Regions from separate parts of the Streptomyces sp. NPDC048434 genome, predicted to be linked through region 2. Evidence: riboswitches for the same ligand, from Rfam matches in the RefSeq annotation. Region 2 holds a riboswitch; each other region holds the start of a gene.
What was found. Region 2 has a riboswitch for cyclic di-AMP ahead of ACGFWI_RS25360 (transglycosylase family protein). Riboswitches for the same ligand answer to the same signal wherever they lie in the genome.

Region 1 (8,036 bases), on a different contig from region 2:
TGTCGAGGATCCTCTCCTCGAAGTCGTCCGGCGGCGGGGTCTTCGTGCTGCGGCGGGCCATCGCGGCTGCGGCTCCTTCTGCTGCGTCTACTGCCGAGGTCGGGGAGGCGACATCGGAACAACGGTCAACCAGTCGGGTCAACCAGCTGAGGGATCGACCCGCGAGTGTGTCTGAGTCTGACGCGGACCATTGTGGACCGCCCCACTGACAATGCCGACCGCGACTCCCCCCTTCGGCTCCTGTGGGGGCCGAGCACGGTGCACGTTCGGGGCCGGTCGCACGGGAACTTCGCCAGATGTCGATCCGCTTGCATACAGTGACAGAACTTCCTCGCAAGCAGATCGAAGGGACGTACATGCCCATGGGTCACACGGCCACAGAACAAGCCGGCTCCGGCGGCCTGACAGCGACCGAGCACCGGCTGGCCAACGGCCTGCGCGTGGTGCTCTCCGAAGACCACCTGACCCCGGTCGCAGCGGTCTGCCTGTGGTACGACGTCGGCTCCCGCCACGAGGTCAAGGGCCGTACGGGCCTGGCTCACCTCTTCGAGCACCTGATGTTCCAGGGCTCCGCGCAGGTGAAGGGCAACGGCCACTTCGAGCTGGTGCAGGGCGCCGGCGGTTCGCTCAACGGCACCACGAGCTTCGAGCGCACCAACTACTTCGAGACCATGCCCGCCCACGAGCTGGAGCTCGCGCTCTGGCTGGAGGCGGACCGGATGGGCTCGCTGCTGACCGCGCTCGACGACGACTCCATGGAGAACCAGCGCGACGTCGTCAAGAACGAGCGCCGCCAGCGCTACGACAATGTCCCCTACGGCACGGCCTTCGAGAAGCTGACGGCCATGGCGTATCCGGAGGGCCACCCGTACCACCACACGCCCATCGGGTCGATGGCCGATCTGGACGCGGCCTCTCTGGAGGACGCGCGGGCGTTCTTCCGGACGTATTACGCGCCCAACAACGCCGTCCTCTCGATCGTCGGCGACATCGACCCCGAGCAGACGCTCGCCTGGGTGGAGAAGTACTTCGGCTCGATCCCGGGCCACGACGGCAAGCAGCCGCCGCGGGACGGCACGCTGCCCGACGTCATCGGCGGCGAGCTCCGCGAGGTCGTCGAGGAGGACGTGCCCGCCCGTGCCCTGATGGCGGCCTACCGTCTGCCGCACGACGGCACCCGTGAGGCGGACGCAGTGGACCTCGCGCTGACCGTCCTGGGTGGCGGCGAGTCCTCCCGCCTGTACAACCGGCTGGTGCGCCGCGACCGCAGCGCCGTGGCGGCCGGCTTCGGCCTGCTGCGGCTGGCCGGCGCGCCCTCGCTGGGCTGGCTGGACGTGAAGACCTCCGGCGGCGTGGAGGTCCCCGGCATCGAGCGGGCGGTCGACGAGGAGCTGGCCCGCTTCGCCGCCGAGGGCCCGACCCCGGAGGAGATGGAGCGGGCACAGGCCCAGCTGGAGCGCGAATGGCTGGACCGGCTGGCCACGGTCAACGGCCGCGCCGATGAACTGTGCCGCTTTGCCGTCCTGTTCGGGGACCCGCAGCTCGCGCTGACCGCCGTGCAGCGCGTTCTGGAGATCACCCCCGAGGAGGTGCAGGCGGTCGCCAAGGCCCGGCTGCGCCCCGACAACCGCGCGGTGCTCGTCTACGAGCCGACCGAGCCGACCGACGCCGCCGACACCGAGGAAGGGGAGGCGGACCAGTGAGCGACGCCACCACCCGCGCCGATTCCCCCGTGAGCAGCATGGACTTTCACCCGCAGCCCCAGGGCGGCGCGCCCAAGCCGTGGGCCTTCCCGGCCCCCGACCGCAGCCAACTGCCCAACGGGCTCACCCTCCTGACCAGCCACCGCCCCGGCCAGCAGGTCGTCGCCGTCGAGATCAACCTCGTCGCTCCGCTGGACGCCGAACCGGAGGGCCTGGACGGCGTCGCCACGATCATGGCGCGGGCCCTGTCCGAGGGCACCGACAAGCATGACGCGGAGGAGTTCGCCGCCGAGCTGGAACGCTGCGGCGCCACTTTGGACGCGCACGCCGACCACCCCGGCGTACGGGTCTCCCTCGAGGTGCCGGCGTCGCGGCTGCCGCGTGCGCTCGGCCTGCTCGCCGACGCGCTGCGCGCGCCCGCCTTCCCGGAGAGCGAGGTCGAGCGGCTGGTGCGCAACCGTCTCGACGAGATCCCGCACGAGCTCGCCAACCCGGCCCGGCGTGCCGCGATGGCGCTGTCCAAGGAACTGTTCCCGGCCACGTCCCGTATGTCGCGGCCGCGCCAGGGCACCGAGGAGACCGTCGTACGCATCGACGCCCCGGCCGTCCGTGCCTTCTACGACGCCCACATGCGGCCCGCCACGGCCACCGCCGTCATCGTCGGTGACTTCACCGGGGTCGACCTGGCCGCCGCGCTCGCCGAGACCCTCGGTGTTTGGAGCGGCTCGACGGCCGAGCCGCTGAAGGCCTCCCCGATCGTCGCCGACGACACCGGCCGCGTGGTGATCGTGGACCGCCCCGGTGCCGTCCAGACGCAGCTGCTCATCGGCCGTATCGGTGCCGACCGGCACGACCGGGTGTGGCCCGCGCAGGTCCTCGGCACGTACTGCCTGGGCGGCACCCTCACCTCCCGACTGGACCGCGTACTGCGGGAGGAGAAGGGCTACACCTACGGGGTGCGCGCCTTCGGCCAGGTGCTTCGCTCCACCGCTCCCACGTCCCCCGAGGGGGCCACGGGCGCCGCGCTGCTCGCCATCAGCGGCTCGGTGGACACCGCCTCCACCGTCCCGGCGCTCGACGACCTGTGGAAGGTGCTGCGCACCCTCGCGGCAGAGGGGCTGACGGACGACGAGCGGGATGTCGCCGTACAGAACCTCGTCGGGGTCGCGCCGCTGAAGTACGAGACCGCGGCAGCCGTCGCGGGCACTCTCGCCGATCAGGTGGAGCAGCACCTTCCGGACGATTTCCAGGCGCAGTTGTACGCCCGCCTCGCGGAGACCGGCACGGTCGAGGCGACCGCGGCGGCGGTCAACGCCTTCCCCATGGACCGGCTGGTGACGGTCCTGGTGGGCGATGCGGCACAGATCGCCGAGCCCATCAAGGCGCTGGGCATCGGTGAGGTGACGGTCGTCAGTGGCTAGTCCCGTCATGTGACGGAAGGTCACATATCGACAAAGCGGCTCCCGTGGCGATCGCCCGCCACGGGAGCCGCTGTATGTCCGGTTTATCTCGACCGGCGCCCCGGTTCTTGTGGCATCCCGCACAAAAAAGCAGTTCTGTTTGCCGATTGAAAGTTGCCCCGTTTAGCGTCGGTCCGGCTGTTCGTCACAAGTCCGCCACAACCGTGGCACCGGACAGTCATCGCCGAGTCCCCGTACGGCGCGAGCCAGGGGAGCCGGGGACCCAGTGTCCCTTGGGGTGAATCGGACTCCCCTCCGGAGGAGCCCGTAGGAGACCTTCCTGCTCCGAACCCGTCAGCTAACCCGGTAGGCGAGAAGGAAGGAAAGGACAAGCCAGTACATGGCGTTCATCCGTGCCACCGGGAAGCACCGTCGTGCGAGCCGCCCCGTTCGTACGACCCGCAACATCGCCGGCATAGCCACCCTCGCGGCGGGCGGCGTTGTCGCCTCCGTGGCCTCGCCGGCGCTGGCGGCCACGGACGAAGCCCGCACCCACGACACCGGTCTGCAGCAGGCCGTCGTGCTGGGTGACGAGCTCGCCGGCCGTGTCGCGGCCCAGGCCGACGCGCAGCAGGCCGAAGCGGAGGCCGCGGCGGCGAAGGCGAAGGCCGAGGCCGTGGCCAAGAAGCAGGCCGAAGAGGCCAAGCGGCGCGTCGAGGCCGCTCGCAAGGCCAAGGAGCGCGCCGCCCGCGAGGCGGAGCGCAAGCGCCTCAACACCTTTGTCGCCCCCGTGGCCAACTCCTACGTCTCCACCGCGTACAAGGCCTCCAGTGGACTGTGGTCCTCGGGCAGCCACACCGGCATCGACTTCCATGCCGCCTCCGGCACCACCGTCCACGCCGTCGGCAGTGGCACCGTCGTCGAGGCGGGCTGGGGCGGCTCGTACGGCAACAACATCGTGATCAAGATGAACGACGGTACGTACACCCAATACGGTCACCTGTCGTCGCTCGGTGTCTCGGTCGGCCGGCACGTCACCTCGGGCCAGCAGATCGGCCTCTCCGGCGCCACCGGTAACGCCACCGGCCCGCACCTGCACTTCGAGGCCCGTACCGGCGCCGACTACGGCTCGGACATCGACCCGGTCGCGTACCTGCGCTCGCACGGCGTCAACGTCTGATCTCCCGTCTCGCCCGGCCGCGCGCCTCGCGGTGCCCGCGTCGGCCCGAGCGTCCGCCCGAAGCCCCGGCCCCACGGCCGGGGCTTCGGCGTATCCGGGAGTGGGACGAGTGCACCGGATACGCCGTGTGGCCCGCGACTTCTGGCCAAAAAATATCCATGAATAACCGGAGTCCGTCGGAAAAGCCGTTGCGGTCGAATAGAGTCACGGAAAAGTCGCCGACCGGCGGCGTTTCCAGGGGATTACGGCGGAGGCACGGAAGATGCGAGGCCATATTTCCGCGCATGCGGTGTGCACAGCGATTCGCGACGACATTGTCTCCGGTGCGCTGGCGCCGGGGAGCCGGCTGATCGAAGAGATCCTGGCGGCCCGGTACGGCGTCTCCAGAGTGCCGGTCCGTGAAGCGCTGCGCACGCTGCAGTCCGAAGGGTTCGTCACCACCCGCCACCATGCGGGCGCCTGCGTCGCCCAGCCCACCGAGCAGGAGTCCGCCGATCTCCTCGACGTCCGCGCCCTGTTGGAGCCGCTGGGTGCCGCCCGCGCGGCCGCCCGTCGCAGCCCGGCCCACCTCAAGGTGCTCCGCGGTCTGGTACGGCTCGGCCGCGAGCGGGCCCGTCACGGCAACCCCGCGGATCTGCGCCAACTGGACGGCTGGTTCCACGAGACGCTGGCCCAAGCGGCCGGCAGCCCCAGTCTGACGGCGTTGCTGACCCAGCTGCGGCGCAAGATCGAGTGGATGTACGCCGTGGAACTGCCCGCCCGCGCCGGGGAGTCCTGGGATGAACACGGCGCGGTGCTGGACGCGGTGGCCCGGGGGGATGCGGAGCGGGCCCGCGCCCTGATGGCGGCTCATGTCGAGCGCTCACTCCCGGTGTACCGGCTCCGGCACCCCGCCAAGACGGAGGTGAGGGATCCGAAACCGCCCGTCAACACGGCGCGCGCCCGTCCTTAACAATCGCCCCGTATACAAAGAAGTGCCAAATGGACTTCGGTGGCGCGCGGTGGCGTTCTCTTTTCGGCCCGTCCGCAGTTTTATTGTGCTGCCTCCATTGCCGCATTCGGGGCAATGAATAGCGCACGCTTTTTCTTGCGTCCCGACGATATCGGGCCATCCGGAAATTCAACGCGTTCAATGCATCCGTGCGGTGATTCGCGTACGGCCCATACCGTAAGCGCGCACCCCGATATCCCGGGCACTGCGGACGGAATCCGGCACAGCGGACGGAACTCGGCACAGCGAAACGGCCCCGCCGCGGCAACCGGTCACCGGTCGCCGCGGCGGGGCCGCCGCATGCAGCAGAGTCCTGGCGGGCTCAGACGGTCTCGGGGAGCTCCTCGAGACCCTCGGCGACGAGCTTGGCCAGGCGGTCGAGCGCGACCTCGGCACCTTCGGCGTCGGAGGCCAGCACGATCTCCTCGCCGCCCTGGGCGCCCAGGCCCAGGACCGCGAGCATGGAGGCCGCGTTGACGGGGTTGCCATCAGCCTTGGCGATCGTCATCGGGACGCCGGAGGCGGTGGCCGCACGGACGAAGATCGACGCGGGGCGGGCGTGCAGGCCCTCGGCCCAACCGACATTGACGCGGCGCTCAGCCATGGTGTTGCCCTTCAAAGTCGTGACTGTTGTCTAGACCAGTCTCTCACGCTGCCGACAGTGCTCCGCAGCCCTTTGTCCTGGCCTTTTGCGGCCATTGGTCCCCCCAGGGGAGGTCCGGCAGACCGACCGGACCGTACGTCCATACGGCGTCCCCAGCCTGCCCCGCACCCCGAGCGTACGCGCGCCGAGCCGGTTGTCGGTGGCCGGTCGTACGCTGTCCGCATGCAGAAGCCGCCGGACCACGCATACCCGACCCACTGGGAAGCCGACGTGGTGCTGCGCGACGGAGGCACGGCGCGGATCCGCCCCATCGCCCCGGACGACGCCGAGCGGCTGGTCTCCTTCTACGAACAGGTCTCCGACGAGTCGAAGTACTACCGATTCTTCGCGCCCTACCCGCGCCTGTCCGACCGCGATGTGCACCGTTTCACCCACCACGACTACGTCGACCGGGTCGGGCTCGCGGCCATCGTCGGCGGCGAGTTCATCGCCACCGTCCGCTACGACCGGATCAACGACCAGGGGTTGCCCGCCAAGGACCCCGAGGACGACCAGGCCGAGGTCGCCTTCCTCGTCCAGGACGCCCACCAGGGCCGCGGTGTGGCCTCCGCCCTCCTGGAGCACATCGCTGCCGTCGCCCGCGAACGCGGCATTCGCCGGTTCGCCGCCGAGGTGCTCCCCGCGAACTCCAAGATGATCAAAGTGTTCACGGACGCCGGCTACACCCAGAAGCGCACCTTCGAAGACGGTGTGGTCCGCCTGGAGTTCGATCTGGAGCCGACCGAGCAGTCCATGGCCGTGATGCGCGGCCGCGAGCAGCGCGCCGAGGCCCGCTCCGTACAACGGCTGCTCGCCCCGGGCTCGGTCGCCGTCATCGGTGCCGGCCGGGCCCCCGGCGGCGTCGGCCGTACCGCCCTGCGCAGCCTCCTGGAATCCGGCTTCACGGGCCGTGTGCACGCCGTCAACCACGCCTTCCCCGAGGACATGCAGCGGCTGCTTCCCGAAGACGTGCCGGCCGTCCGCGCCCTGCAGGAGATCCCCGACCCGGTGGACCTCGCCGTCATCGCCGTCCCAGCGGACAGCGTCCCCGACGTGGTCCGCGACTGCGGCGAACACGGCGTCCAGGGCGTGCTGATCCTGTCCTCCGGTTACGCCGAGGCGGGCTTGGAGGGGCGGGAGCGGCAGCGCGCCCTGCTCGGGCAGGCCCGCTCGTACGGCATGCGGCTCATCGGGCCCAACGCCTTCGGCCTCATCAATACCGCCCCCGACGTCCGGCTGAACGCCTCCCTCGCCCCCCAGATGCCCGGCGCCGGCCACATCGGTCTGTTCACCCAGTCCGGTGCCATCGGTATCGCCCTGCTCAGTGGACTGCATGCGCGCGGTCCCGGCGACGGCGGTATCGCCGGAATCTCCGCCTTTGTCTCGGCCGGCAATCGCGCCGACGTCTCCGGCAACGACCTGCTCCAGTATTGGTACGACGACCCGGACACCGACGTCGTGATCCTCTATCTGGAGTCCATCGGCAACCCGCGCAAGTTCGCCCGGCTCGCCCGCCGCACCGCCGCCGTCAAACCGGTCGTGGTCGCCAAGGGTGCCCGGCACAACGGCACCGCACCGCCCGGCCACGCCGTGCCCACGGTCCGTGTCCCGGACAGCACCGTCGCCGCCCTGATGCGCCAGGCCGGCGTGATCCGCGTCGATACGGTCACGGAGCTGATCGACGCCGGTCTGCTGCTGGCCTCCCAGCCACTGCCGGCCGGCCCGCGCATCGCCATCCTCGGCAACTCCGAGTCGCTGGCGCTGCTCGCGTACGACGCCTGCCTGACCGAACGGCTGCGTCCGCAGAGCCCCCGGGTACTGCCCTCCGCCGCGACACCGGACGACTTCCGGGCCGCGCTCGCCGAGGCACTGTCCGGTGACGGCTGCGATGCCGTGGTCGTCACGGCCATCCCCTGGGTGGGGGAGGGGGCCGCCGTCTCCCCGGCCGACAGCGAGGGCGCCGCACTCGCCGCCGCGCTGCGCACCGCGGCCGAGGCGCATCCGGAGAAGCCGGTGACGGTCGTCCACCTCGCCATGGACGATCTGGCCGAGACACTCGCCGCACCGGCACCGGCACCGGCACCGGCGCAGTCGCCCGAGCCCGAGCCCGCAGCCCCCG
Region 2 (8,036 bases):
CAGGCCGGGGATCGGGAAGGTACGGGAGACCGCACCCAGCGCGACGACCAGGTAGTCGAAGGGCAGCTCGTACGCCTCGCCGACCAGCGGGGCGATCGTGGCAACCTTGCGGTCCTGATCGATGGTGGTGACCCGGCCGGTGAGAACCTCCGCCTTGGGGAGCACACGTCGTAGCGGAACCACGACGTGGCGGGGGGAGATGCTGCCGGCTGCAGCTTCAGGGAGGAAGGGCTGGTACGTCATGTACGAGCGCGGGTCGACGACCGTGACGGTCGCCTCGCCGTACCGCATCTTCTTGAGGATGCGGCGTGCCGCGTACAGGCCTACGTACCCACCGCCTACAACGAGGATCCTGGGACGCTCCGTGGTGCTCATGCAATCGAGTATCCACCCCCACATGGGGGGTCGCTCGTGAGCCCCTTCACAAGCAACCGGGGGGTATCTGCTACACTCCGCCGGCTTCGTGACCGACGCCATAGTGTGGACCGGAACCAGCGTGTTACGCGAGGCGTTGGAGACCCCCGTTGATCAGGGATTGTCGTCCGTCGGACGGGCGAACCACTGCCTCCGCGAGCGCGCCGCCCACACGCCGGGGACCGCGCATTTTCCGGGTCGAGGGGACCTAGGACCTTCGAATGAGGGTCCGACGATCCGATTGTTCGCCCAACGGGAGGCTTTTTCATGTGAAGGATTTCACGAACTTTCTTCGTGGGCTCCTTCCCGGCCCCTCCTGAAGGCCCCCAAGAGGCGCTCAGACGGGCATCCCACCCGCTCAAAGGGCCATTCGGCAGAGGCCGTTGCCACCCCCTGCCGGCGCTCGGCCGCCCGGCATGCCGGGGCGGAAGTGCGGCGGCAGGTGTCCTCCCACGGCACGCACGCGCCCCCGGGTGGGATCTCTCCCCCACCGAGGGCGCCGAGGTGTGTCTACCGCAGGTCGGTTGCCCTTCGCCGCGGCCTCTTGTGTACGGCTGCCAGGGTCAGCCGGCGATGCTCCAGGCGATGCCGTCCAGGATGTCGTGCTCGCTGACGACGACCTCGTCGGCGCCCGACCGCTCCATGATCGACAGCAGCACCAGCGCGCCCGCGGCGATCACATCGACCCGGCCCGGGTGCATGACGGGGATGGCAGCGCGCTCGGCATGGGTGGAGGACAGCAGCCTGCCGGTGATCTCGCGGACCTTCGCCAGGGAGATCCGGGAGTGGTGAATGGCCTCGGAGTCGTACCGGTCCAGGCCGAGCGCGATCGCGGCGACCGTGGTCACGGAGCCGGCCAGGCCCACGAGGGTGGCGGCCTCGCTCAGCGGGACGGTCTCCTCGGCCCGGTCCAGCGCCGCGGCGATGTCGGTCTTCATGGCGCTGATCTGCCCCGGGGACGGCGGGTCACTGATACCGCCCTCGTGTGCCAGATGCCGCTCGGTCATCCGTACGCAGCCGACGTCGACCGAGCGCGCGGCGCGTACGGAGTCGCTGCCGAGGACGAACTCGGTCGAGCCGCCGCCGATGTCGACCACCAGGAAGGGCCGCTCCAGATCCGCGCGGCCGGTGAGCTCCTTGGTGGCGCCGTTGAAGGAGAACTCCGCCTCCTGGTCGCCGGTGATCACCTCGGGCTCCACGCCCAGGATGCCGACCACGCCGCGGACGAAGTCCTCGCGGTTCTCCGCGTCCCGGGAGGCGGAGGTCGCCACGAAGCGGACCTGCTCGGCGCCCAGTCCCTTGATCACCGCGGCGTACTCGCGGCAGGCCGAGAAGGTGCGCTCCAGCGCCTCGGGCGCCAGCCGCCCGGTGCGGTCCACCCCCTGGCCCAGCCGGACGATCTGCATCCGGCGGTCGAGGTCCTTCAGCTCGCCCGTCGCCGGGTCGGCGTCCGCGACCAGCAGCCGGATGGAGTTCGTACCGCAGTCGATGGCGGCGACCCGCTTCACGTGGCGTCTCCTTCGGGGGCGTCCTGGGCCCGGTAGGTGTCCGGGCCGTCGGAGGTGTCCTGACAGGGGGTCACACACGGCCCCTTCTTCCACCACTCCGGCAGCATCGCCAGGGCCTCGTCGCCGAGCGGATTGACGCCCGGCCCGGCCGCCAGCGAATGGCCGACGAGGACGTGCAGGCACTTGACCCGGTCCGGCATGCCGCCGGCGCTCGGGAAACCCTGCAGCACCTCGATGGCGTCCCGCCGCCGGAGGTAGTCCTCATGGGCCGCCCGGTAGGCGGCGGCCAGCTCCGGGTCGCTCGCCAGCCGCTCGGTCATCTCCTTCATCACGCCGTTGGCCTCCAGCGTGCCGATCGCGGAGGCCGCGCGCGGGCAGGTGAGGTAGTAGAGCGTGGGGAAGGGCGTGCCGTCCTCCAGGCGCGGCGCCGTCTCGACGACATCCGGCTGCCCGCAGGGGCAGCGGTGCGCGATGGCGCGCAGGCCGCGCGGCGGGCGGCCGAGCTGTTCCCGGAAGGCGGCGATGTCCGCGTCGGTGGGCTCGGTGGGCTCGGTCTGGGGCGGGGGGGTGTCCATGTGCGCTTTCGGTGAGGTGAGTGGTGAGGTGGCGGCGGGGCGGGCCGTCGCCGACAGTACGGGCTGCGGCTCGGCGGTGGTACGGGCAGGGCGCGGCTACCGCTTGTCGGCCGCGTCGACGGTGTCCCACAGATTCTCGTACCAGGGGCGCTGCGCCGCTTGCGGCCCCTTCGGTGCGGAGCCGGTGCCGGAGCCGTCCTGGACGATGTATCCGGTCTCGCCCGGCATGACGTAGTGCAGATGCCGGCGGGCCTGCTGGCGTACGTAGTCCGGGTCCTGCCAGCGGGCCTTCTGCTCGCGCAGCCGGTCCAGGGCGGCGCCGGCGTCCTGGGCCTTGCGGCGCTGGTCGGCGATGTCCGAACGCTGGGAGATGTACTGCCTTATCGGATACGCGAGGGCGACGACCAGAGAGCACATCACCAGCGCCAGCAGGGCGGCGCGGCCGGTGAGGCGGTTGCGGCGGGGCGGGCGGGCTCGGTAGACGCGGGCGGCGGCCTGCTCGCCGAGCGCCTTGAGTCGGGTCGCGGTCGAGAACCGGTCCGCGGGCACGTCGTCTCCCCTTCACTGGCTGACGCCTGACTGCTGAAGCAGGTACGTCCCCGGCAACGGTACGGGACCGTCGCCGGGGACGTACGGGGTGCTGGGCGGTTGTCTCGCCCGATTAGCCCCTGCTGCGCTGATCGGCCCGGCAGCGGGCCGTCCTGCGGTCAGCTGCCGTGACGGAACCGCGGGAAGGCGGAGCGGCCGGCGTAGACCGCGGCGTCGTCGAGGATCTCCTCGATGCGCAGCAGCTGGTTGTACTTGGCGACGCGCTCGGAGCGGGCCGGGGCACCGGTCTTGATCTGACCGCAGTTGGTGGCGACGGCGAGGTCGGCGATGGTGACGTCCTCGGTCTCACCGGAGCGGTGCGACATCATGCACTTGAAGCCGTTGCGCTGGGCCAGCTCGACGGCGTCCAGGGTCTCGGTCAGCGAGCCGATCTGGTTGACCTTCACCAGCAGCGCGTTGGCGGAGCCCTCCTCGATGCCGCGGGCGAGGCGCTCGGGGTTGGTGACGAACAGGTCGTCGCCGACGAGCTGGACCTTGGCGCCGAGCTTGTCGGTGATGACCTTCCAGCCGGCCCAGTCGTCCTCGTACAGCGGGTCCTCGATGGAGACCAGCGGGTAGGCCGCCACCAGCTCCTCGTAGTACTCGGTCATCTCGGCGGCCGAGCGGTCCTTGCCCTCGAACTGGTACTTGCCGTCCTTGTAGAACTCGGAGGCGGCGACGTCCAGCGCGAGCGCGATGTCCTGGCCGGGGGCGTAACCGGCCTGCTTGACGGCCTCGAGGATGAGGTCGAGGGCCTCGCGGTTGGAGCCCAGGTTCGGGGCGAAGCCGCCCTCGTCACCGAGGCCCGTGGACAGACCGCGCTCCTTCAGGACCTTCTTGAGGGTGTGGTAGACCTCGGCGCCCCAGCGCAGCCCCTCGGAGAAGGACTCCGCACCGATCGGGGCGATCATGAACTCCTGGATGTCCACATTGGAGTCGGCGTGCGAGCCGCCGTTCAGGATGTTCATCATCGGCACGGGCAGGACGTGCGCGTTCGGGCCACCGAGGTAGCGGAACAGCGGGAGGTCGCTGGCCTCGGAGGCGGCGTGCGCGACGGCGAGGGAGACGCCGAGGATGGCGTTGGCGCCGAGCGAGCCCTTGTTGTCGGTGGCGTCCAGGTCGAACATGGCCTGGTCGATCAGCCGCTGCTCGGTCGCGTCGTAGCCGACGAGCTCCGGGCCGATCTGCTCGATGACGGCCAGGACGGCCTTCTCCACACCCTTGCCGAGGTAGCGGTTCGGGTCGCCGTCGCGAAGCTCGATGGCCTCGAAGGCGCCGGTCGAGGCGCCGGACGGCACGGCGGCACGGCCCGTGCTGCCGTCGTCGAGGCCGACCTCGACCTCGACCGTGGGATTACCTCGCGAGTCGAGAATTTCGCGGGCTACGACGACGTCGATGGACGGCACGTTGTCTCCTTCGTGGGTGTCTGGAGTCTGCAGCACGAGCCTAACGGCCCCGGGCACGTCCGCTTGCCCTTGGCCCGCTCTGTGGGATGGAAAGACCCGGAAAGCTCCCCAAAAGCCCAGTTCACGGGATGTTTGGGCGCATTGTTCGCCGAACGGGAGAAACGCGGAACGGAACCGGTTACCGTGTGCGGCCGCTATGGGTGCGACCCGGGCGCGGCCGGGCAACGAGAAGCCCCGCCGCGGCGCGCTGGGGGGAAGGGCGCGCCGGGCGGGGCGGTCTCACCGAGGAAGGGGGCCCGCCGCTCGAGCCCGCCGGATTCCCGCTGAGGGGTGGACTCAGACGTTGAGCTTCTGGCCCGGGAAGATCAGGTTCGGGTTGCCGCCGATGACCGACTTGTTGGCCTTGTAGACGGACTTCCAGTCGGCACCGTGCGCCTTGGCGATCTTGGCGAGGGTGTCGCCCGCCTTGACGGTGTAGTTGCCGTGGCCCATGGACTTGCGCTCGGTGGAGCGCGAGGCGTGCTGCTCGGGAGCGGCCGGGGCCTTCTTGGCCTCGGTCTTGGCGGAGCCCTCGTCCTTCTGGGGCGCGGACTTGGTCTGCGCGGAGCCCGAGGTGTCGACGTCGGCGGCGGGGCCACCGGCGGTCAGGTTGCCGGCACCGGCGCAGGACCAGGCGCCCGGGCCCTGGATGGCGAGGAGCTTCTCGGCGGCGGCGATCTGCTGGGACTTGCTGGCCAGGTCGGCGCGCGCCGCGTACTGGGTGCCGCCGGCGGCGGCCCAGCTGGAGTTGGAGAACTGCAGGCCACCGTAGTAGCCGTTACCGGTGTTGATCGACCAGTTGCCGCCGGACTCGCACTGGGCGACCTTGTCCCAGGTGCCGACGGAGGCGGCGGAGGCGGAGGTGGCGCCCATCAGCGGGACGGCCACGGCAGCGCCGGCGATGCCGGCGAGGGTGGCGACGCGGACGGCCTTGGACGGACGACGGTGCTTGCCCTTGATGATCAGCATGGTTCGTTCGTTTCCTCACCGACGCCTACGAGGTGAGCTGTCGGGTTCGGGCTGTGAGAATCGCCCGGCCTCGTGCGCGTGGCGCACGTGGCTTCACCCCAAGCCGGTTGACCCGCTTTCACGGGTGGGGCCGGCACTTACCTTGGGTCCCCCGCTCCTGCCTTCGGCGCTTGCGCGTCAACTGCCTCCGATCACCGGCAGGATTCGGCGTGTGATCGAAGGGCCCGCTTTGGGCGAGCGGTCCTGACGTTAAGCAGTAATCCCCTTGGGGTTCAAACCCCACCATCTGAACCAAGTTGGCCGTTTTTGATCACGGGTGGGTCACATACCCGCAGGTGAACCCCGGTTTGCCGAGCGGGACGAACCGGGGTTCACCACGGTCAACGAGAGCCTTGTCTCACTTTCCCAAAAGCGGGCGAAGGGCGGCGAATTACCCCGCCGTGTGCCCGAGATCAAGCAGTTGGCCCGGCTTGATCAGGTCCGCGTCGGAGCCGACGACGCCCTCGTTGTGGTCGTAGAGCGCGGGCCAGCCGCCGGGCAGCCGGTGGGCCGAGGCGATGGCTGACAGCGTGTCACCCGGGCGCACGGTGTAGTCGCCGTCGCCCGCCGGGCCGGTGCGCGCCTCGTCGCCGCGTGAGGCATGCCGGCCGGAGGACCTGCCGCCGTCGTCGTCACCCTCGTCGCCCGAATCACCGCGGTGCTTGCCCTTCGCGGGCTTCTCCTGCGGCGTGCCGGTCGTGTCCGTGCGGCTGCCGTCGTCGGACGGGTCGGCGGACTGCGACGGGTCGTCGTCCCCCTTGCCCGGCGTCGCCGAGTCGGACGGCTCCGGGTCGGTGGACGCGTCGCCGGAGCCGGCGGAGTCCGGGGCATCGGGTGAGGGCGCCGGATCGGACTGCTCGTCGCCGGGCTCGTCGTGCGTGCCGGCGGAGTCCGAGCCGTCGTGCGTGCCGGACGCATCGGACGGGTCCCAGGGGTCCGAGGAGCCGTCGGCGTCCGACGGGGCGGGCGAGGGGGTGGCGGTGCTGCCCGGGTCGACCTCCGGCGCGCGCCCGTCCTTGGTCAGACCGGCGCTCACCGCGCAGCTCGACCAGTTCTCCGGGCCGCGGTGGTCGAGGATCGATTCGGCCACCGCGATCTGCTGGGAGCGGCTGGCGAGGTCGGGGCGCGAGGCGTAGGCCGCGCCGCCGTAGTCGTCCCACATCTCCTGGGTGAGCTGCAGCCCGCCGTAGTAGCCGTTGCCCGAAGCCGCGCTCCAGACGCCGCCGCTCTCACACTGGGCGACCTTGTCCCAGGTGGCGGTGTCGGCGGCGTGAGCACCGCTCGCGCCGAGCAGTGGCAGGGCAATACCGGCGCCGGTCACGCCCGCCGTGACAAAGATGGCCGGTGCTTGACGGGGGCGCCGGTGTCGGCCGTTCCCGGAACGCATGCGGATGCCTTTCGCGCGGCGGTTGAGTTGTACGACGAGCTCTTCGAGCTGCTCGACGGTTACCCGGCCGGCCGACGCGCACGAGGCACACCGTTACACCGGTCCCCCACATCACCGCTTCGGCCGATCGAGTGAAGCCCGTCGATCGTCGGTCGAAAGGTAGCCGGGGTCACGGGTAGTCACAAGTCGGTGTAGTGCAGATCACGTAAAGGTCACACGGCTGACTCTCTGTCACTTTTGACCTTGTTGCTGGTCAGGGCCGTTCGGGCGGGAACTCCACGGGCAGCGACCGCAGTCCGCGCATGATGAGCCCGCCGCGCCAGCGCAAATCGTCCGGTTCCGCGGCAAGTCGGATGTCCGGGAGCCGGGTCAGCAGTGTCGCCAGAGCGGTCTGTCCTTCGAGCCGGGCGAGCGGCGCACCCAGGCAGTAGTGGATGCCGTGCCCGTATCCCAGGTGCTGGTTGTCACGACGGGTCAGATCGAGGACATCCGGCTCGCCGAAGCGTGCCGGGTCGCGGTCGGCGGCGGCCAGCACCACCAGGACCGGGTCGCCCTTCGCGATCCGCTGCCCGCCCAGCGTCAGCTCCTGCGTCGCGAACCGCCAGGTCGCCAGCTCCACGGGGCCGTCGTAACGGAGCAGTTCCTCGAGGCCGGTGGTGAGCAGCTCGGTGTCGCCCGCCGCCATCGATTTCTGCAGCAGCTCGCGCTGGGCGGGGTGGCGCAGCAGCGCATAGATGCCGTTGCCGATGAGGTTGACGGTGGTCTCGAAACCGGCGAAGAGCAGGATGAAGGCCATCGCGGCGGCCTCGTTCTCGGTGAGGTGCTCGCCGTGGTCCGAGGCCCGGATCAGACCGGAGATCAGGTCCTCGTCCGCCTCCGCGGTGTCGCCCAGGGACTCGCGCTTGCGGTGGATCAGCTCGGCGAGATAGCCGCGCATCTTCTTCACGGACCGGGCGACACCGCCGCGCGGCCCCCCGCCGTGCCGGATCATCATGCCCGCCCAGTCACGGAAGTCGTCCTGGTCCTCGCGCGGCACCCCCAGCAGATCGCAGATCGCGTAGATGGGCAGCGGGAAGGCGAACTCATGGATCAGATCGGCCTCGCCGCGCTC
Region 3 (8,036 bases), on a different contig from region 2:
CGAGGTCACGGGGTGAAAATAGTTCGCGGGAAGTCGCCCTGCCATGGATCGCGCGGCATCCCAGTAACGCCAGGCTGTTCCGGCATCTCCTCGCCGGGCAGCGGTATATCCGGCTTCGAAGTTCAGTGCCCCAGCGATGGCAAGTACGTCATTGTCCGCCTCCGAGAGGAAACGTTCGAGGTAGCGGAGAGTCGCAAGGTTCACGGCGTCGGCGGCATCGTAATGCGCGGGGCCACTGTCGCGATGCGCCTGCGAGGCAAGCCACGCTGCGACACCGATGGTGTGTGGATCTTCGGATTCTTGAGCGGAAACCAACCCGCGCTCCACTACCCGCCACAGCAGCGAAGAGTCAGATTGGTACGCGAGGAAGAACTGGCTGAGGCTATAGACCTCGGACACCACGGACTGTGCAGCCCTCCGTTCCGTTCCCGACTCCGCTTGAGCCAAGAAAGCTTGAGCATCGCGAATGAGGTGTGGGAGCAGTTCGCCGATCACGTCGCGGTGATGAGGGGCGGAGTGTCGCGCTTGCCACGCATGGGCGATGCGGCTCTTCAGATGCGCGGCGGACGGGGCCTGGCGCAACGTCGTCAGCGGATACTCATTGATGGCATCCCGCACCTGCGGGAGGCGGGCATGGCCGGGACCGGCGAAGAGCGAGATGGCCGTTGCTTGATCGCCAACAAGATCGGAGAGACTCGGCACGCGGAGAGCCTCGGCAATCCGCAGGACCACGGGGAGTTTGGGCATCTGGAGCCGTCCCCCCTCAACCTGTTTTACCCAGCTGGGGGACTTGCCCAGCAGGCCGGCAAGCACCGTCCGGCTCATACCGCGGCGAAGACGGAGCACCTGCATTCGCTGGCCGAACGCAATCGGCTCGTTAGACAGTTCCGGAGTAGCGCCAGATGACACCTTCGGCCCCTCTCTGCACACGCAACGTCACTGCCAGAGTACGTGTTCAGGCTCAACTCGTTGCTGTGCTTACCGAGTCCACGACGCTGCGGCCCACGAATCTGGCGCCGATGGTGCGACGTAGGGTCGAAAGAAGAGATGTGTCGTTGTTTGTAGAAGGGTGTGAGTGATGGCTGGGATTCCTACGGCAGTGGTGGCCGCAGGTGGGCTCGTCGGCGGCTACGCCGTAGCCCGCTGGACCAGGAAGCGGCCGCTTGGTGGGGTGGCGCTCGCCGTGGGCGGAGTGGTGGCGGCCAGGGGATGGCAGCAGAAGGCGGGGAATGCGACGGCGGCGGTGCTGGGTGGGGCGTACGTGGCCGCGTTTACCGGGTCGCATCCGTTGGCCAAGAAGATCGGGGCCTGGCCTGCGGTGTGCGCGGTGGCGGGAGGGGTTGCCGTGACGTCGTGGGTGGTGGTTGACCGCCGTCAGGTGTGACGGCACGGGTATGACGGACCGCGCCACCGGGTGTGACGGCACGGGCATGACGGACCGCGCCACCCGGGTGTGACGGCAGCAAGTGGGGGTGGCGCGCCACCACAACCGCCCCACCCCACCACCCTGTTGAGGTGTCGGTTACGCCGACGCCTCGCTCAGCAGTGTCAGTTCCGCCTCCGTCAGGGTCAGGTCCCCCACCGCCAGCAGCGCCGGCAGTTGGGCCACCGTCCGGGCACTGGCGAGGGGGGCCGCGACGGTGGGCTGGGCGGCGAGCCAGGCGAGGGCGACGGTGGCCACCTCGGCCTCGTGGGCGGTGGCGACGGTGTCGAGGGCCTGGAGGACGCGGAGGCCGCGGTCGGTGGTCAGATGCCGGGCGGCGGCGCCGGAGCGGGCGCTTTCGGTGGCGGTGCCCGGACGGTACTTGCCGGTCAGGAAGCCCGAGGCGAGGGCGTAGTACGGGACCGCGGCGACGCCGTGGCGGGCGGCCACGTCGGCGAGCTCGCCCTCGTAGGTGTCGCGGGAGACCAGGTTGTAGTGGGGCTGGAGGGCGACGTAGCGGGCCAGACCCTCGCGGGCGGAGAAGGCCAGGGACTCCTCCAGGCGCGTCGCTGAGATGTTGGACGCGGCGATCTCGCGGACCTTGCCGGCCCGCACGAGGTCGTCGAGCGTGGTGAGGAACTCCCCGACCTCGACCGATTCGTCGTCGTAGTGGGTGTAGTAGAGGTCGATGTAGTCGGTGCGGAGGCGGGTGAGGGACTCGTCGACCGCGGACTTGATGGTGGCGGCGGACAGGCCCTTGTAGTCCGGGTGGGCACCGACCTTGGTGGCGATGACGACATCGGAGCGATTGCCGCGGGAGGACAGCCAGTTGCCGAGGACCGTCTCGGATTCGCCGCCCTTGTTACCGGGGACCCAGGCCGAGTAGACGTCGGCGGTGTCGATGAAGTTGCCACCGCCCGCCACGTAGGCGTCGAGCACGGCGAAGGATTCGGCTTCGTCGGCCGTCCAGCCGAAGACATTGCCGCCGAGGGACAGCGAGGAGACGGAGAGCGAGCCGAGGGGCCGGCGGTTTCGGGGGGTGTGTGTGGCGGTCATGCGTGGTTGCAGCGTTGGGGGGCGGGGAGTTATTCCTCCCACTCCCCCCAACAGCAACCCCGTCAGAAGTTCACACGTTGATGCCGTGGTCGCGCAGCCACGGCATGGGGTCGATCGGGTCGCCGGCGTCGGGGCGCACCTCCAGGTGGAGGTGGGGGCCGGTGACATTGCCGGTGGCGCCGACCCGGCCGATGACATCGCCCGTGGTGACCTTGCCGGAGGTCTTCACCATCGAGGACAGATGGCAGAACCAGAGTTCGGTGCCGTCGTCGAGGGTGAGGACGATGCGGTAGCCGTACGAGCCGGCCCAGCCGGCCTGGGTGATGGTGCCGGAGTGCACTGCCTTGACGGGAGTGCCGGTCGGCGCGGCGAAGTCCTGTCCGGTGTGGTCCGCGGCCCAGCGGTCGCCGGCCTGGCCGAAGCCCGCGGTGAGGGTGAACGAGGAGACCGGGGCGATGAAGTTCTTCGCCAGCTTGGCGAGGCGGGCGGCCTCCGCCTTTTGCCGGGCCGCTTCTTCGGCCTCGCGCTTGGCCTCCATCTCGGCCGCCTTCTTGGCTGCTGCGGCCTTTTCGGCCGACTTCTGGTGAGCGGCGGCTTCGTTCTCGGCCTTCTGGAATGCGGAGTGTTCGGCGGCCTCGCGGGACTCCTGATCGGCTGCGCCCTGCTGCGCGTCGGCCTGCTGGAGGATGCGGCTGCGCAGCGCCTCGGCGGCGCCCGTGTCCGAGTCCGTCCCGGCGGCCCGGGTGAGGGGCCCGGAGACCGCCGCAGCCGCATCGCCCGTGGCGGCGCCCTCGGCCGCGGTGGAGTCCGCGCCCGAGTCGGATATGAGGTCACCGATGCCGGGGAGCGACTTGGCGTCCGGCAGTTTGCCGGCGAGCTCGTCGGCCATCCCGCCGACGTCGGGCATCGAGATCGGCACCGCGGGGCGGCCCTCGGCCGACGCCATTCCGCCGGCACCGACGGCCGCGATGACGCCGACTCCCAGGACCGTGCCGCCGCGGGCGAGTCCGCCGCGCTGCTTGGCCACCCGGTGCTTGCCGCGGACGGAGCGGACGGAATCCTCGGTGGGATTCCATTCCTCCCACGGTCCGTCGTTGATGGTGTCCGCATCACCGGGGCCCGGGAAGGCACCTCGGTCATCGAGGTCGTAGGCGGACGGACCCTCGGGGGCAGGCCTGTTGGACGCCACGGGGGCGCTCTCCTTTCCTTCCTTCTCGCCTACCGGGTTAGCTGACGGGTTCGGAGCAGGAAGGTCTCCTACGGGCGCCCCCTGGCGGAGGGCGTCCGATTCACCCCAAGGAAGTGGTTCCCCGGTTCCCTTGGTGCAGTTCGAGGTGCTGGAGGTGCGTGAAAAGCGCGTGCGGGATTCGGCGTCGGCGCGCGGTGCCGCCTCTTGCGACGGCTGGGACGACCGCGCTGCGTTATCGGACAGTAATAGAGATCGCAGCCGGATTCCAAGCCTTCCCGGGAATTCATCACGGCCCCACAACAGCTTTGGCGTGGACTTTTTCGGCCACCACGGCCACAAAACGGGCGAGTTGGCCGCCCACACCTAAACGATCTCGCGTGGATTGTGTGCCAGTTGTTATGCGGAGGGGTGCCCCTCGGTTACGGAACGTGAGAGCAGTAACGTCGGATCATGGCCGTCAACGTCGGGAACACCGGGAACGTCGAGAGCGCTGCCGCCGGCGCCTGGGAGGTGGCGGAGCGGTACGGGGAATTCTCCTGGCGTCGGGCACGGGGGCGGTCCGCGGCGCACGAGGAGCTGAGCGCGTGGATCAGCCAGGACCAGGAGCTCTGCGATCTGCTGTCGGGGTCGCTGCCGGCCGGCGGCAAACAGCAGCCGGACCTTCTGCTCGCCGCCGTCCGCTATCTCGACGGCCCGCACGCCGAGCTGGGGCCGCGCGGTGAAATGGCGTATGGCCGCTGGCGCGAGTGGACGATCCGGCACTGGGACGAGGTGCGCGCGGTGATCATGCAGCGCTCGCCCCGGACCGATGAGCCGGCCCACTGCGCGACGCTGCTGCCGCTGCTCGCCCGCCTGCCGCAGCCGCTGGCGCTGCTGGAAGTCGGCACGTCGGCGGGGCTGTGTCTGCATCCCGACCGCTATCGCTACCGGTACGAGGACGACGAGGCGGCGGGCGCGGACAGGGGTGCCCTCCCGGGAGACGCCCTCCGGGGCGACACCCTCCGGGCCGAGGCAGGAGCACCGGAGAGCCCCCTCGTGTTGAGGTGCCGTACGGGATGGACGGGCGACGAGCTGCCCGGCCCGATGCCCCGGATCGTCTGGCGGGCCGGTATCGGCCCCGATCCGCTCGACCCGGTTGCCGAACCGGACGATCTGCGCTGGCTGCAGGCGCTCGTATGGCCGGGCGACGAGGAGCGGGCGGCCCAGCTGTCCGCGGCCGTCGAGGCGGTGCGGCCGGCACCGCGGTCGCGGATGGTGCGCGGCGATCTGCTCGACGAGCTGCCCGCGCTCGCCGCCGAGGCGCCGCCCGGGGCGACGCTGGTCATCTTCCACAGCGCCGTGCTGAGCGGCCTCCCGCCCGTCCGCCGCGAGGAGTTCGCGCGTCTCGTACGGTCGCTGCTGCGCGGACGGCCCGGCGGCGGCCACTGGCTCTCCCACGAGCACCACTCCGTCCTGCCCTGGATCACCGCGCCGGCGCATCGCTCACCGCACCCGGACGATGCGCTGATGCTGACCCTCGCCCTGGACGAGCGCCCGGTCGCACTCACCGGTCCGCACGGGGAGAGCCTGCACCGGCTGCCGGGGACGGAAGGCGCCGCGGGAGGCGTGGCAGGGGACTGAGCGGACGCCCGTACGGTCCCGGGCTCCCCGTCCCCCGACGCCCTGCGCGTCCCTCCCCTACGCCCCCATCGGCCGCTGCACCGCCAACAGCGCCATATCGTCGGCCGGTGCGCCGCCGGTGTGCCGTGCGACATCCTCGACGAGGGCGTCCAGGAGGGCGTCCGGGCCCGCGAAACGACGGCCGCGCAGTCTGCCCGACGGGTGGTAGAAGCGGCCCAGCAGGTCCCTGGCCTCGGTCACCCCGTCGGTGAAGAACAGCAGCAGCGCGCCGGCCGGGAAGAACGTCTCGTCCGACCGGTCCGGCCAGCTCGCCACCTCGCTCATGCCCAGGGGCAGCGCCGGCACCGCGGGCACCAGCTCGCGCAGCCCGCCGTCCGGGGTGAGCAGCAGCGGGGACGGGTGGCCGCGGTTGAGTACCCGCAGAACGGACTGCCCGTTGGCGGGGATTTCGGCGAGGACGGCAGTGGTGAACCCCTCGAACTCGTCGAGCCCCGCGCGTCGTCCGCCCTCCCGTTGCAGCGCCCGCTCCAGCCGGCCCGCCACCGCCTCCAGCGTCGTCTCCTGCTCCGCCGCCTCGCGGAAGGCACCGATGACGATCACTGCGGCCTCCACCGCCTCCAGCCCCTTTCCGCGAACGTCGCCGACGATCAGCCGTACGCCGTGCGGGGTGTCCTGCACCGCATAGAGGTCGCCGCCGATCCGGGCATCCGCCAGCGCACCCACGTAGCGGGCGGCGACGGCGAGGCCGGCGAGCCGTTCGGGCGGCGTGGGCAGTACGGCGCGCTGGGCGGCCTCCGAGATGTCCCGTACGGATGCCAGGTGGGCATCGCTCACCCGGACGAACCGGTTGATGCCGAGGGCCAGCAGGGCGACCACGAAGACCATGGCGATCTCCGCCACCGACTCGTAGGTGTCCTCGACGACACCGCGATAGGTGACGACCCAGATCTCGCCGAGCACGGCGGCCAGGGCCGTGAGGGCGGTGGTGCGCAGGGAGGAGAGCGACGCGGCGATCAGCGGGGCGGCGCAGAAGAAAGGGGCGGCGGTGTAGCCGGCCGACGTCCCGATGCCGAAGGCGAGGCCGCCGACGAGCAGGAGGGCGGGGAGCCGGCGCACCAGGCGGCGGCCGGAGCGGGCCGGCCGGCCGCGGCCCACCTGCCGCTCCCCGTCGTCCCTGGAGGGCGCTTCGTCCTGGAGCATCCGCACCGGCCTCTTCCCACTCCTGCCCGTCCGTACGAGCACCGTGGTGGCGGCCGCGTCGGCCTCCCCAGCGTTTCCGCTACGGCGCCGGGCGGCGAATCGTCGGGGTCCGGATGGGTCACGCGGCCGGAGGCGTCACAAGCCCGCTCCCCGCAGGCCCACTTGAGAGCCGCCTGCGACCCGGCCCACGCCGAGGGCCCGGACCGCATCGGTCCGGGCCCTCGGGGCGCTGCTCAGCAGGCCGGACGGCGCTCCCGTCCGCTTCTGGTGGGCCATCAGGGGCTCGAACCCTGAACCAATGGATTAAAAGTCCACTGCTCTGCCAATTGAGCTAATGGCCCGCACCGAGCAGCATAGCCCGAGGAGCTGCCACAGCCCGAAGCCATTAGGGATCAGGCTGCCCGGCCGGCCGCCGCGGAGCCCGCCGGCGGGCCGGACGGGACGCGCGGCCCGCCCCTCAACGCGCAGGGCCCGTACGGCACTTGAGTGCGTACGGGCCCTGCGGATCAGCGTCGGTGATCAGCCGTTGCGCTTCCAGCGCGGCTTGTCGTCACGGCGGCCGGAGGAGCCGGTCGTGGCGCCACGGTGGTCGTCACGGCGGCCGTACGGACGGTCGCCGCCGGAGCGGTGGCCACCGGAGGACGGACGGCCACCGGAGCGGTCGTCACGGTTGAACGGGCGGTCGCCGCCACCGGAGCGGTAGCCGCCGGAGGACGGACGGCCACCGGAGCGGTCGTCACGGTTGAACGGGCGGCTCGGACGGTCGCCACGGTCGCGGTTGAAGCCACCACCGGAACGGTCGTCACGGTTGAAGCCACCACCGGAACGGTCGTCACGGTTGAAGCCGCCACCGGAACGGTCGTCGCGACGGTCGCGGTTGAAGCCACCACCGGAACGGTCGTCACGGTTGAAGGAACGGCCACCGGAACGGTCATCGCGACGGTCACGGTTGAAGCCGCCACCGGAACGGTCGTCACGACGGTCGCGGTTGAAGCCACCACCGGAACGGTCGTCACGGTTGAAGGAACGGCCACCGGAACGGTCATCGCGACGGTCACGGTTGAAGCCACCACCGGAACGGTCGTCACGACGGTCGCGGTTGAAGCCACCACCGGAACGGTCGTCACGACGCTCACGGCGCTCGAAGTTGCCCCGGTCGTCGCGGCGCTCGTCCGACGCACCGGCCTGGGCCGGTACGGCGGCCGCGGCGGCGACCTCGGCCTCGGCGGTCTCGGCGGCGGCGGCAAGCGCCTCGGCCGGGTCCTCGCCACGCTCACGGGCGGCGCGGGCGGTCAGCCGGTCGGCCTCCTCGCGCAGCTCGGTGGCGCGGCGCTGCAGGCGCTCCAGCTCGCTGGTGAGCTCGCTCACCTCACGCTCGACCTGCTTGGCGGTGTTGTTCGCCGACTCGGCCTGGACCTCGGTGAGCGAACGCGCACCGGTGATCCGGGCGACGTCCTCGTCGAAGGCACCGGAGCCGCCGACGATGTGGCGCGAGGCGTCCACGCCCGCGTCCTCCATCAGGCGGAAGATCTGCCGGCGCTGGTGCGG
Region 4 (4,677 bases), on a different contig from region 2:
CGTCTCCGACGCCGGCAACCACGCCTCCCTCATCGACGGCTGCCGGCTCTCCCGGGCCCGCACCGAAGTGACCCCGCACGCCGATCCGGAGGCCGTACGCGCCGCGCTGACCGGCCACGACGGCCAGGCGCTCGCCGTGACCGACTCGGTGTTCTCGGTCGACGGGGACGCCGCGCCGCTCTCCGCGCTGGCCGAGGTCTGCCGGGCACGGGGCGCCGGACTTCTCGTCGACGACGCACACGGCCTGGGAGTGCTGGGCGAGGGGGGCCGTGGCGCCCTGTGGGCGGCCGGACTCGCCGGTGACGGTGACATGGTGACCACCGTGACGCTCTCCAAGTCGCTCGGCTCCCAGGGCGGTGTGGTGCTCGGCCCGGCCCGGGTCATCGAGCATCTGGTCAACACCGCCCGGTCGTTCATCTTCGACACCGGTCTCGCCCCGGCGGCGGTCGGCGGCGCCCTCGCCGCGCTACGGCTGCTGCGCCGCGAACCGCACCGCGCCGCCCGCGCCGTTGCGGTCGCACGGGGGCTGCACGACCGGCTCACCGCGGCGGGCCTGGCGGCGGTACGCCCGGACGCGGCGGTGGTCTCCGTCCGTGCCCCCTCGCCCGAAGCCGCGCTCCGCTGGGCCGCCGACTGCCGCGGGGCCGGACTCGCGGTCGGCTGCTTCCGGCCGCCGTCCGTGCCCGACGGGATCTCCCGGCTGCGGCTCACCGCCCGCGCGGACCTGACGGACGCCCAGCTCGACACGGCGGTCGGCACGATCGTGGCCACCGCACCGGCGGTCTGAACCCGACGACCGTCCGCACCCCGGTACGGCGGCGGCCCCGGTGGCGGGCCGCCGTCCGCCCAGTTGTCGTCCGCCGTGGCCGTCCGCCGTCACGGCGCGGGCGAGTGGCGGGTGAAGGCCCCGCGCAACAGGGCCCGCAGGGTGTCCGCGGCCGGGGTGCCGCCGCCGGGGCGGTAGGCCACCGAGATCCTGCGGTGCAGCTCCGGCGGATCCAGCCGGCGGACCCCCAGCGGTGTCATCGACCCCTCCGCCACCATCTCCGGGACCACCGCCACCCCGAGCCCCGCGCTCACCAGCGCACACACCACCGCATAGCTCGGCGACTCACAGCGCACCGCCTCACTCGCCCCGGCGGCCGCCAGCGCGGCCTCCACCTCGCGTCGGTTGGGGTTGGCCGGCGCCATGCTGACGAGCGGCTGGCCGGCCAGCTCGGCAAGCGGCAGTCGTCCGGCGCCCGCCGACAGGGCATGACCGGGCGCCGTGACCAGCACCAGTTCCTCGGTCAGCAGCGGCTCCAGCCGCACCCCCTCCGGCGCCGGCATCGCCTCGCCGGGCACATACTCGTGCGTCAGCGCCAGATCGACCTCGCCCAGCGCCACCGCCGCGGCCGCCTGCGGCGGTACGTACTCCGTCACGCTCAGCTCGACATCGGGGTGAGCCCGCCGGAACGCGCTGAGTGCGGGCGGCAGCAGATGCGTACCGGCGGTCATGAACGTGCCGACCCGCAGCCGGCCGCCGGACAGCCCTGCCAGCCGGGACAGCTCGTGCCGTGCCTGGTCCAGCTCGTCGAGAACCCGCCGGGCCCGTACGAGCAGCAGCTCACCGGCCGCCGTCAGCCGAGCCCCGCGATGGTGGCGCACCAGCAGGGCCGCCCCGGTCTCCCGCTCCAGTTTGGCGAGCTGCTGGGAGAGCGCGGGAGCGGTGTAGCCCAGCCGGGCGGCGGCCCGGGTGATCGAACCGGCCTCCGCCACCGCTACCAGGGCGGCCAGTCGTGTGGGGTCGTACATAAGAACCTCTTTAGGCTCTCCAAGAACATTGCCAATACCCATTAAAGGCTCTGACCAGCCAAACTGCTCCTATGGACGGACAGCTGATCGCCTTCACCGGAGTCGCCGCCGGCATGGTCGCCATGCCGGGCGCGGACTTCGCGGTCGTGGTGCGCAATGCGCTCGACTCGCGCAGGGCGGGGGTGGCGACCGCCGTCGGAGTCGCGGGCGGGCTGCTGGTGCACACCGCCCTGGCGGTGGCCGGGCTCGCGGCGGTGCTGGTCGCCGTGCCCGCACTCTTCGGTGCCGTCCAACTCCTCGGCGGCGTCTACCTCTTGTACCTCGGTACCCGCGCCCTGACCGCGGCCCTCCGCCGCCCGCCGGGCGCCACGGACCGCACGGCCGGCCCCGCTGCCGGCGCACCGGCCGACGGCCGGCCCGCCGCTCTCCTGGGCACTGTGCAGAGTCTGCGCCAGGGCTTTTTGACCAATGCGCTCAACCCCAAAGCCCCCGTCCTTTTCCTCAGCCTGCTGCCGCAGTTCGTCCCGGCAGGACAGCCCGCGCTGCCCCGTACGCTGCTGCTCGCGACGATGGTCGTCGCCATGGCACTGGTGTGGTTCCCCGCCGTCGCGCTGCTCGTCGACCGGCTGGGCGTCTGGTTGCGCCGCCCCTCGGTGGCCCGCGCCCTGGAAGCCACCACCGGAGCGCTCCTGACGGCCCTGGGAGGCATCCTGCTCGTCGAGGTGGCGCTGGCCTGAGGCGGGGCACGCCACGGGCGCCATGCCGCGGACACCACGGCACGGCACGTGAAGGACACCGCCCCCGCGTCGCGCGGTGCGGGCCGGGGCAGCACCGTGACCGGTCCGTCCGCGGGCGGGAAGCTCCCGCGGACGGACGTGAGCCGGCTGCTCCGTTGCGAAGTCACCCGGCCAAATGGTCCAAACTCACCGGCAATTGACCGAGCGTGAGATGACGTCGCAGGTCAGCCCACGCGCCCGTACCAGACCGAACGGCTCCAGATCCGTTCCAGCCGCACCACGCTCCCGGCCTTGGGGGCGTGCCACATCCGGCCCCGGCCCGCGTAGATACCGACGTGGTAAATGCCGCTGCGCGAATGGAAGAAGACCAGATCGCCGCGGCGGCGCGAGGTGGCCGCGACATGCCGGGTGCGGCTGTACTGCGCGGCGGCGGTGCGTGGCAGGGCCCGGCCGGCGCGCTTGAACGAGTACAGCATCAGCCCCGAACAGTCGAAGGCGTGCGGCCCCTGGGCGCCGTACTGGTAGGGGGCTCCGCTCTTGGAAGCCGCGACCCGCAGCGCGTGGACGGATACGGACGCGGCTTCGGCATTCCCGGCCGCTCCCGGCGCGACGCTGGTCCCGCCGAGCGTGACCAGCGTCAGAGCGGTGACGGTGCCGGCGCGTGCCAGCAGATTCGGCGTATGCATGCGCACGGTCATGCGCAAACCCTTCGTCAGCCGCCTGCGAAGGAAGACCTGTCGGGTTCGGGCAGGCGAAGATGCCCGGCCGTCTGTACGGCTTCACCCCAAGGAGCCCTCGGCCGTGAAGGCCGGGACCCCGTCCTGCTCGGGTCCTCCGCTCCCGCCGGTCCACATCGTCGACCGGACGTCCGGCACGGCGGCGGGATTAGGCGCCCGTCCGGACCGCCCCGTCGCTGTGGCGGGGTCTTGTCGTCGAAGGGATCGTCACGCACCTGGGACCCGAATTCCGAGCTGAAAATGCCGTATGTGAGATGGGTCACAATTGACCCGAATGGTTAGTTTTGTTCCCTCAGGTGCCACGGCGCGGGGTGTTGCACCCCTCGGACCAGGGGCGAAACATCCGAAGTCCCAGGAATTGGGTCTATTCCGCGCAATTCGTCGCCTCCTCACATCGGGCGCGGACGCTACGCCGTATGCGCAGCCTCGGTGCGTGTGTCGGGTCAGAGCTCCTCGGGTGGCGGCACCGTCGCGAGCCCGGCCCGCCGCTCGCCGTCCAGCACCCGCAGTGCCCGGGTCAGCGTCGCGCGGTGCAGTTCGCTCTCGCCCCGGCTGTGCATGAGCGTCAGGGCGTCCCGTAGCCGGGTGGCCTTGCCGACCAGCGCCTGGGCGGCGCGCAGCCCGGTGTAGGTGCCTTCGCAGCGGGTCGGGTTGATCCGGCCGAGCAGGTCGATCACCTCCAGATAGCTGTCGATGAGTTCGCCCTCGGCGCGGGTCAGCGCGGGCAGCGGCGGCGGTTCGGGCGGCAGCATCGGCTTCACCGCGCCACGGGCTGGAGCGCCGACTGCTTGCGGTTGCGGGTGATCCCGTCGATCAGGCCGTACTCCTGGGCGGCGCGGGCGTCGAAGATCTTGTCGCGCTCGATATCGGTGGCGATCCGCTCACGGGGCTGTCCGGTGTGCCGCGCCAGCATCTCCTCCAGCAGGTCGCGGGTGCGCAGCATCTCCTTCGCCTGGATCTGCAGGTCGCTGGCCTGCCCCTGAACGGGCTCGCTGAACGACGGCTGATGGATCAGGATCCGGGCCCCGGGCAGCGCCAGCCGCTTTCCGGGCGCGCCGGCGGCCAGCAGCACCGCGGCGGAGGAGGCGGCCTGCCCCAGGCAGACGGTCTCCACGTCGCACGACACGAAGTGCATCGTGTCGTAAATGGCGGTCATCGCGGTGAAGGAGCCGCCGGGGGAGTTGATGTAGAGCGAGATGTCCTGCTCGGGTGCGGCGTGTTCGAGGTGGATGAACTGCGCCATCACGTCGTTGGCGGAGGTGTCGTCGATCGGGGTGCCCAGGAAGATGATGCGCTCGCTGAGCAGCTTGGAATACGGGTCCATGGAGCGCGTCCCCTGCGAGGTGCGCTCGGTGAACTCCGGAAGGACATAGCGGGCCATCGGACGCAGCATGTCTGCTCCTCTCCTC

Region 1: another riboswitch for cyclic di-AMP. It lies ahead of ACGFWI_RS30895 (M23 family metallopeptidase); the one in region 2 lies ahead of ACGFWI_RS25360 (transglycosylase family protein).
Region 3: another riboswitch for cyclic di-AMP. It lies ahead of ACGFWI_RS31030 (M23 family metallopeptidase); the one in region 2 lies ahead of ACGFWI_RS25360 (transglycosylase family protein).
Region 4: another riboswitch for cyclic di-AMP. It lies ahead of ACGFWI_RS36620 (C40 family peptidase); the one in region 2 lies ahead of ACGFWI_RS25360 (transglycosylase family protein).

What each region holds. Positions count from the first base shown of each region.
Region 1 is NZ_JBICXQ010000030.1:118,970-127,005, forward strand. It holds gene ACGFWI_RS30880 (DNA topoisomerase (ATP-hydrolyzing) subunit A) at 1-61, opposite strand, end outside; gene ACGFWI_RS30885 (M16 family metallopeptidase) at 363-1,703, shown strand; gene ACGFWI_RS30890 (M16 family metallopeptidase) at 1,742-3,124, shown strand; cyclic di-AMP (ydaO/yuaA leader) riboswitch at 3,336-3,491, shown strand; gene ACGFWI_RS30895 (M23 family metallopeptidase) at 3,504-4,283, shown strand; gene ACGFWI_RS30900 (GntR family transcriptional regulator) at 4,546-5,235, shown strand; gene ACGFWI_RS30905 (HPr family phosphocarrier protein) at 5,597-5,878, opposite strand; gene ACGFWI_RS30910 (GNAT family N-acetyltransferase) at 6,101-8,036, shown strand, end outside.
Region 2 is NZ_JBICXQ010000022.1:133,490-141,525, forward strand. It holds gene ACGFWI_RS25335 (NAD(P)/FAD-dependent oxidoreductase) at 1-375, opposite strand, end outside; gene ACGFWI_RS25340 (exopolyphosphatase) at 978-1,922, opposite strand; gene ACGFWI_RS25345 (DUF501 domain-containing protein) at 1,919-2,497, opposite strand; gene ACGFWI_RS25350 (septum formation initiator family protein) at 2,594-3,046, opposite strand; gene eno (phosphopyruvate hydratase) at 3,205-4,491, opposite strand; gene ACGFWI_RS25360 (transglycosylase family protein) at 4,828-5,499, opposite strand; cyclic di-AMP (ydaO/yuaA leader) riboswitch at 5,507-5,719, opposite strand; gene ACGFWI_RS25365 (transglycosylase family protein) at 5,930-6,925, opposite strand; gene ACGFWI_RS25370 (cytochrome P450) at 7,179-8,036, opposite strand, start outside.
Region 3 is NZ_JBICXQ010000031.1:25,650-33,685, forward strand. It holds gene ACGFWI_RS31015 (helix-turn-helix domain-containing protein) at 1-909, opposite strand, end outside; gene ACGFWI_RS31020 (hypothetical protein) at 1,079-1,384, shown strand; gene ACGFWI_RS31025 (aldo/keto reductase) at 1,523-2,479, opposite strand; gene ACGFWI_RS31030 (M23 family metallopeptidase) at 2,550-3,668, opposite strand; cyclic di-AMP (ydaO/yuaA leader) riboswitch at 3,680-3,835, opposite strand; gene ACGFWI_RS31035 (DUF2332 family protein) at 4,119-5,288, shown strand; gene ACGFWI_RS31040 (PP2C family protein-serine/threonine phosphatase) at 5,346-6,488, opposite strand; tRNA gene ACGFWI_RS31045 (tRNA-Lys) at 6,754-6,829, opposite strand; gene ACGFWI_RS31050 (DEAD/DEAH box helicase) at 7,008-8,036, opposite strand, start outside.
Region 4 is NZ_JBICXQ010000046.1:32,786-37,462, reverse strand. It holds partial or broken gene ACGFWI_RS36635 (8-amino-7-oxononanoate synthase) at 1-787, shown strand, start outside; gene ACGFWI_RS36630 (LysR family transcriptional regulator) at 877-1,794, opposite strand; gene ACGFWI_RS36625 (LysE family translocator) at 1,866-2,531, shown strand; gene ACGFWI_RS36620 (C40 family peptidase) at 2,756-3,229, opposite strand; cyclic di-AMP (ydaO/yuaA leader) riboswitch at 3,234-3,433, opposite strand; gene ACGFWI_RS36615 (hypothetical protein) at 3,712-4,020, opposite strand; gene ACGFWI_RS36610 (ATP-dependent Clp protease proteolytic subunit) at 4,026-4,661, opposite strand.